2 regions of the Paenibacillus sp. S33 genome follow, and region 1 is predicted to be linked to the other one. Evidence: riboswitches for the same ligand, from Rfam matches in the RefSeq annotation. Region 1 holds a riboswitch; the other holds the start of a gene.
The links. Region 1 has a riboswitch for thiamine pyrophosphate ahead of ACWGXJ_RS02075 (ABC transporter substrate-binding protein). Riboswitches for the same ligand answer to the same signal wherever they lie in the genome.
Positions count from the first base shown of each region.

Region 2: another riboswitch for thiamine pyrophosphate. It lies ahead of ACWGXJ_RS13595 (thiamine phosphate synthase); the one in region 1 lies ahead of ACWGXJ_RS02075 (ABC transporter substrate-binding protein).

Region 1 is NZ_JBSIEZ010000001.1:459,502-463,616, forward strand. It holds gene ACWGXJ_RS02075 (ABC transporter substrate-binding protein) at 426-1,469, opposite strand; TPP riboswitch at 1,662-1,771, opposite strand; gene ACWGXJ_RS02080 (pyridoxamine 5'-phosphate oxidase family protein) at 2,042-2,476, shown strand; gene ACWGXJ_RS02085 (bifunctional 2',3'-cyclic-nucleotide 2'-phosphodiesterase/3'-nucleotidase) at 2,697-4,115, shown strand, end outside.
Region 2 is NZ_JBSIEZ010000001.1:2,975,390-2,979,504, reverse strand. It holds gene ACWGXJ_RS13600 (ABC-F family ATP-binding cassette domain-containing protein) at 111-1,664, shown strand; TPP riboswitch at 1,758-1,866, shown strand; gene ACWGXJ_RS13595 (thiamine phosphate synthase) at 2,130-2,723, shown strand; gene thiO (glycine oxidase ThiO) at 2,788-3,936, shown strand; gene thiS (sulfur carrier protein ThiS) at 3,933-4,115, shown strand, end outside.

The sequences.
Region 1 (4,115 bases):
GAGTTGTTTTGAGAAAATAGGGTGGTTTAAGGTGGGGAGACCGCTTCGCGTTTCATTTGATCTTACGATCGCTGTTGCCGTGGGATTCTTTGAATAAATTTTAAAAGGTAAGAATCCCACGGCAAAGGCGAACGCTGCGCTTCTCCAGATTCAAATGAACCGCTACGCTGCCAACCGCCTTAAAAAGCACCTTATTTTTAAAGCTAGGTTGTGTAGCATTTTTATAAAAGCAAAACAAGCAAAAGAACGAAGTGGGCGGAATGGTGCTGTACAAGCGTTAGCGTTCGCCTTTGTACCCAGATTTCAACCTCTGGATATTCATAAAAGAAATCTGGGTACAACAGCGATGGGAAGCACCATCCGACTGCGTAGTGGGACTTCGTTCACTTCTCTAGTACAGTCTTATTTAACGTTTTAACAAATGATCAACGCTTGGGCAAGAAGTCGTTTGTGAAGGCTTTATCCACTTCCAAAGGCTTGCTGAGCAGCTTGCGTTCGTACATCCAGTCCGAATAGTTTTGCCATACCTCCGCTTTTTGCACACCCCATTGCGCGGCATCGTCCTGATAACGCGGGCTTAGCCATTTTTGGCTGGCAAGTACCAGTTTTTTATCCAGCTCCGGTACAGCTTTGCTTAAGATGTTCGCGGCTTCTTCTGGATGGGCGATAGTGTATTCATAGCCTTGTGCGGTAGCGTCCATGAACGCTTTGATCAGTTCTGGATCATTTTTTATTGTCTGTTCGTTGCTCACAATTACAGGTGTATAGTAATCGAGGCTTTTGGAATAATCTTTTACATACAGCATATCTAATGACTCACCTCGAAGCTGGGCCTCAATTCCGGTCCATGCGTAGAAAATCCAGGCAAAGTCGATATCCCGCTTCACGGCTGTAAAATAGTCTGCATTGCCCATGTTGACGATCTTCACTTTGCTCACATCGCCTTTGTCTGAATCCATGATGGATTTCATGACCGCTTCTTCTACGGGAGAGCCCCAACCGCCGTATTTTTTACCTTCAAAATCTTTGGGGCTCTTAATTCCGCGATCTACTGGGGCTGCGAAGCCTGAGGTATTATGCTGAATCACCGCAGCGATGGAAACAAGCGGCACGCCTTGCGTACGAGCCTGTGTGACGCCTTCTTGGTAGCTGATACCAAAAGGTGCAGCATTAGAGGCAACCATTTGATCGGCTCCGCCTGAACCAGGTTGAATAATTTGGACATTCAAACCCGCTTTTTCGTAAAATCCTTTGTCCTTGGCAACATAGAGTCCCGTATGATTCGTATTGGGTGTCCAGTCGAGTACGACTTTAACATCTTTGAGCTCCTTTGCCGGAGTAGACGTTTGAGTGTTGGTAGCGGGAGCCGCTTCTTGGGATGTGGAGGGACTTCCACCGCAAGCGGTCAGGGTCAGGGCCATGAGCCACAGACTGATCAGTCCCAGGCTTAACATTTTCATGCGCTTCATCGTTGTGTTCTCTCCTTTAATTACCCGTTATCCGTCCAATCAGACAGCTTATGTTCCCCATTTTCATAAAAATAACATCTGCCGGACGCGATCTTTCCAACAACTTAATCTTCAACAAAAAAAGCGCCCCGAGTTTCCGGGACGCTTGCGCTTGTATATACCAAAGTAAGGGATGGTCCTATGTAAAAAAGGCACATCTTGCTTAAGCATTCCTACGCTGGCATTACCCAGATCAGGTTGTAAGGGTCAGTGTCTTGGGACACACTCTCAGCCGGCCGATTCCAGCACCCCTGGCATTGTATGGTTTAATGGGTTCATTTATTCGGGTTTACTACGACGATTATATGCCTTGAATGCGGGTCTGTCCAGCATGGAGGAAGAGATGACGGTTCATTTGCCGAACGACAGGGTACACTTTTACTGTGAGCTTCGATCTGAAAATGAGCATGCATCAATCCGATCTGATCGGGTCATGTTATTTTCAGAACAGCTGCGCAGGTAGGTTCAGATGGGCTGGTGCCCAATGGCATGGCCGTAGAGAATTCTAATTCGTGAAAAGGAGTTGTTGTACTGTGGGTAAAACGGAAACATTGGATCGTAGCCAACTAGAACAAGCCATTGTGAAGGCTTTGGATAACAACAAATTTTGCTCGTTAGGTACGGTAGAGGGTGGCAAACCGAAAGTACGCTATATGGCCCTTTTTAACGATGGAATGAACATTCATCTGGCGACAGATCGTAAAACGCATAAAGTGGATGAGCTAAAGGATAATCCGAATGCTTATCTGCTGCTGGGTTATGAAGTTGGCGGTACAAAGGAAGTCGTAGAAGTGGAGGCTACTGTCCAGATTACAGCTGATGAGGGGCTACGCAAACAAGTGTGGAACGATTCCTTGAAGGAATGGTTTTCCGGACCGGATGATCCCGATTATGTCATTCTGGACGTGAATCCGACTCGCATTGAGTATGTGGGTCAGCAAACGGAGCGCCAAGTGTGGAATAAATAATGAGAATATAAATGGATAAACCAGTGAATCTCCGAGTTTTTTAGGAGGTTTGCTGGTTTTTTATTTTTGAGAGAATTAATTATTTTTTCATAAATAATTTAAGTGAATGACTACTCTTTTGTCTGGCGTTGGATTAAAATAGAAATGGTGGGTTCAAGGCTTACATATATGTGCAAAAGTATGTATATGAGGCATACACCTTAATGAGGAGGGGTATATTTTGTTATTTCGTAAAAATTGGTTTAAAGGGTTTACAGCAACCGTTGTAGCTTGTAGCATGCTGGTGTTTTCGGCCGCTCCATCCTGGGCAGCTAGCGATTCTCGCGATAGCGCTACGGTGAATTTGCGGATCATGGAAACAACGGATATTCATGCGTCGCTGATGAACTATGATTACTATTCAGACAAAGAAACCAACGAATATGGCTTGATTAGCACAGCTGGTTTGATCCAACAGGCGCGCAGTGAAACAAGAAACAGCATGCTGTTCGATAACGGTGATTTGTTACAGGGCAATCCATTAGGCGATTATATGGCCAGAAACAAAACCTATGAAAAAGAAGGCGGTGTCCATCCAGTCTACAAGATGATGAACTTGATGGGCTATGATGCGGCGACAGTGGGCAACCACGAATTCAACTATGGTCTCGATTTTCTGGAAAAATCGCTCAAGGGAGCCGATTTCCCTTACGTAAATGCGAATGTTTATGTTGATAAGGGGGGGCAAGCTACTAAAAATTATTTTACCCCTTATCAAATTCTTGATAAAACGGTAACGGATGAGAAAGGTGAAGAGCATACGCTCAGAGTGGGTGTCATCGGCTTGGTCACACCTCAAATTATGCAGTGGGATGAAGCCAATTTGAAGGATAAAGTCGTTACGAAGGATATTGTGGAAACGGCGAAAAAGTTTATTCCTCAAATGAAGACGGAAGGTGCTGACATTATTGTCGTGCTTGCGCACACAGGTTATGAGGATGTGCCGCAAACGCCAATGATGGAGAATGCCGTTAAATATTTAAGCCAGGTGGACGGAATTAACGCTATTCTGTTTGGGCATGCTCATAAATCTTTCCCTGGTCCTGATTTTAAAGAAATGAAGGGTGTAGATCTAGATAAAGGGACCATTAACGGCGTACCGGCCGTGGAAGCTTCCTCATGGGGCAAGGAGCTGGGTATTATTGACCTGAGCCTGGAAAAGAAAAACCGCGAGTGGAACGTAACAAACTCTCAGTCTGAAGTACGTCCGGTTGTGAATACCACTAACCAGGCTGTGCAGTTTACTCCTGACTACAAACTGACAGATTCGATCAAGGAAGAGCATCAAGGAACCTTGGATTATATTCGTCAACCTGTCGGAACAACGACTGCACCGATTACCAGCTATTTTGCATTAGTGCAGGACGACCCTTCCATTCAAATCGTGACGAATGCACAGAAATGGTATGTTCAAAACCATCTTAAAGGAACTGAATACGAAAAACTTCCAGTATTGTCGGCAGGCGCTCCATTCAAGGCCGGCGGTCGAAACGGAGCCGAGTATTACACCAACATTCCTGAAGGTACGGTAGCGATTAAAAACGTATCCGACCTGTATGTGTATCCGAACACGGTTCATGCTGTAGAAGTGACCGGTGCT
Region 2 (4,115 bases), 2.5 Mb from region 1:
TTCCGATATGGTTGCAGAATGTGCTACAATAAAGCTTTGAAAGAAACGAAATGCATATGAAATAAGAACAGTCGGCAACGCCGATGACAATAAGGAGCCAAAAACAGCTTATGAGTTTATTGACTGTAGAAAATGTATCCCACAACTTTGGGGACCGCGCATTATTTAAAAATGTTTCCTTTCGATTGCTTGCGGGGGAACGTGTAGGTTTGGTAGGAGCTAACGGTGTTGGTAAATCGACACTCATGAACATTCTCACTGGAAAATTGCTTAAGGATGAGGGTAAAGTGGAATGGACTCCACGTGTACGTTACGGTTATCTGGATCAGCACACCAAGCTGACACCGGGCAAAACGGTACGTGATGTATTAAAAGACGCTTTTCTTCCTTTGTTGGAATTGGAAAAGGAAATGATGCAGATTACTGACAAAATGGGGGATGCTTCTCCTGAAGAGTTGGAAGTGTTGCTGGAACAGATGGGTGAAATTCAGGAGCAACTGGATATGGGGGATTTTTACCTCATTGATGTGAAGGTTGAAGAAATGGCGAATGGACTAGGTCTGTCGGCCATAGGACTGGAACGGGATGTATCTGCACTTAGCGGCGGGCAACGGACAAAGGTGCTTCTTGCTAAATTGCTGTTGGAAAAGCCGAATGTCCTGCTGCTGGATGAGCCTACCAACTACTTGGATGTAGAGCATATTGAATGGCTTACGCGCTATTTGAAGGATTATCCCTATGCTTTTATCCTTATTTCACATGATACTGAGTTTATGAACCAGGTCGTTAATGTTATTTACCATCTTGAATTTACCAAGATGACCCGTTATTCAGCTAACTATGAAAAGTTTCTTGAAATGGCGGATCTGAACAAAGCTCAGCATATTGATGCTTATGAGAAGCAACAGGACTTTATTAAGAAACAGGAAGATTTTATTCAGCGTAATAAAGCGCGTGCTTCTACCTCAGGCCGAGCAAAGAGCCGTGAAAAGCAGCTTGATCGGATCGAACGTATTGATAAGCCTGAAGAAGCCGCAAAACCAACCTTTCAATTCAAAGAGGCACGTGCAAGCGGAAAGACGGTATTTGAGGGTATTGATTTTGAGATTGGTTATACACATGCCCTTTTGCCTAAGATGTCCATGACGATTGAACGTGGCGAAAAAATTGCAATTGTCGGCTACAACGGTGTCGGTAAATCGACATTGCTCAAAACCATATTGGGAAAAATTCCGCCAATCAGTGGAAAAACCTATCAAGGTGATTTTTTGCAGCCCGCTTATTTTGAGCAGGAAGTAAAGGCAGAGAAAATTACACCGATTGACGATGTGTGGAATGAATTTCCGCATTTGAACCAGCATGAAGTACGAGCGCATTTGGCGCGCTGCGGTTTGAAAAATGAGCATATCACACGTCCGCTATCTGCGCTTAGTGGTGGAGAACAGGCTAAAGTCCGTCTTTGCAAACTGTTAATGCGTGAAAGCAACTGGGTATTGTTCGATGAGCCTACCAACCACTTGGATGTTAAAGCAAAGGATGAGCTGAAACGTGCCTTAAAGGAATACAAAGGGACCGTATTGCTTGTATCTCACGAACCGGACTTTTACGAGGATTGGGTAACCAAAACGTGGAATGTGGAAGAGTGGTCAAGTAAAGTTAACTAAACTCAATTAAATCCAGTTCTGCATATTTCACACGAAGTGGGGTTTGCAGAATTAGGAAAATATGCTAAGCTATCTTTAGCTTATACAATAAAATAGTCACACTAGGGGAGCCGCCCATGCGGCTGAGACGGAATAAATGGATTTCGGACCCTTTGCACCTGATCTGGGTTATGCCAGCGTAGGGAAGTGAGCGCCGTACAAACAAGGCAACACCATCTTTATTTTGTTTGTGCGTGGGACGATACACGTATACGGATATCATGGTCCGTTCGATTATTGGACGTTCGTTAAACCACTTCCTTGGGGAAGTGGTTTTTTTGCGTTTCGTTCATTTTAAGTTGTCGAGCTTCCGTAGACGGATTCACATACAATCCCCTTTCATTACTGCTGGTAGACGTGGCTGCTAAGCTTAGATCCTTTAATCCAATGTGAGGTGAAGACAAAATCGAATTACACGCAATTTCGATGGAAAAGGGCACTTTTGCACAAGCCGCCCGAGTGGCTGCTATGATTTGTCCGTATGTTCATTATGTACACGCACGTTTAAAACAGAATGGTGCCTCTGCATTGCTTTCTTTGACTCGCAGCATGGTGGAGCAGGAAGTGCCTTTGCAACAAATTGTAGTAAATGATCGTGTGGATGTAGCTTTACTTACTTTGGTTGGAACCGTCCAGCTACCAGCTAATGGATTACCTGTTGTGGATGTGAAAAGCCTACTTTCAAAGAGTACACGCTGTGGAGTGTCTGTGCATTCCTTGGAGGAGGCGCAGACTGCCGAGCAGGCAGGAGCAGATTATGTACTTTATGGTCACGTATATGAGACCCATTGTAAGCCCGGTATTGTACCGCGGGGTTTAGCTCAGCTTGAACATATTTGCAGGCTGTCGAACATTCCGGTGATCGCGCTGGGCGGCATACAACCGCACCATATCCCGGAGCTTTATATGGCCGGAGCAAGCGGAATTGCGGTGATGTCTGGTATATGGGAGGCTGAGTCGCCCGTTGCAGCTGCGATGGAATATAGGCGAATGGCAGATCTTGTAGTTCACAGCTTGTAGCGAGAAAACGAGAGTAGAGGCAAGCTGAAAGCAGAATGGTTTATGGAGAGGAGACACGGAACAAATGCTAAAGATACACACAGAGGCAAGAGCGATAGGACATGCTGAATGCTTGGTCATAGGTGGAGGTGTCATCGGCAGTTCCATTGCTTATCATGTGGCCAAGGAGGGAAGAAGTACGATCATGCTGGAACGATTGATCCCGGGTGAGGGAGCCTCAGGAGCAGCGGTTGGAATGCTGGCAGCGGAAAGTGAAGAGTTCACCGACTCTGAGCTGGCACGATTTGCTCGCAGAAGTCGAGATGCATTCCCTGAGCTTGTCTGTGATCTGGAGCGTTTGTCGGGTATTTCGGTGGAATTCCGTACAGAAGGATTTGTGACCCCTTTCCGTACGGAAACTGAAGGCCAAAAACGCTGGAAAGCTGCTAAAACGCGAGAGGATGATTGTCCTATCTGGTGGGATGCGAGGGAATTGGCCCGACGAATTCCAGGTTTGGATGAACAAGCGATCGGAGCAATATATCGTTCAAAGGAGACACAAGTGGCTCCTGTCCAGCTTTGTCGTGCTTATGCAGGTGCTGCTGCGGTGCTGGGAGCAACGGTATGGTCTAGTACACGGGCAGAGCAACTGGTCATACAGGATGGTCGAGTTTGCGGTGTCCGAACAGATAGTGGCTTTTTTTCCTGCGATCAGGTCATTATTGCTGGAGGCTTGGATAGCATGAAATTACTGGCGCAGGTTGGGTTTGAATATCCACTTTATCCGGTCAAGGGCGAAGCGGTAGCGGTCTCCTTGAAGGATCACCCATTAGAATACACCATTTATGCTGATGATATTTACCTCGTGCCTAAACAGAATAACGAGCTTTGGATTGGGGCAACGAGCCTTCCGCATCAATATGACGAAGAAGTGACCGTAGGAGGCTTGGAGGGGTTGCTGGCACGTGCCTCTGCCTGGCTGCCGCGCGTCCGTGAAGCTTCTTTTATACGCGCTTGGGCGGGCTTACGGCCGCAGGCTGCATCAGGTCATCCTTTTATAGGTACTGTTCCTGGGGTCGAGGGCGTATATGCTGCGGTCGGGCATTATCGCAACGGTGTCCTGCTGAGTGATGCTACCGGGCGTGCGATGGCAGCTATGCTTAATGGAGCTGGTGCAGCAGAACTTGGGATAAGTAGTTTTTCTTCTGAGCTCCTCAAGGAGAAAAGCTTATGAAGCTGACGATTAACGGCCAGAGCATGACCTTTTCTAATCGAATCACTCATGTGAATCAATTGCTACATGAGCTTGATGTAAAGGTGAAAACCGTAGTGGTGGAGCTGAACCGGCATATACTGAGCCGTGAAGATCATGATGAAGCGGTACTGAAGGATGGAGATTGCCTAGAGATTGTA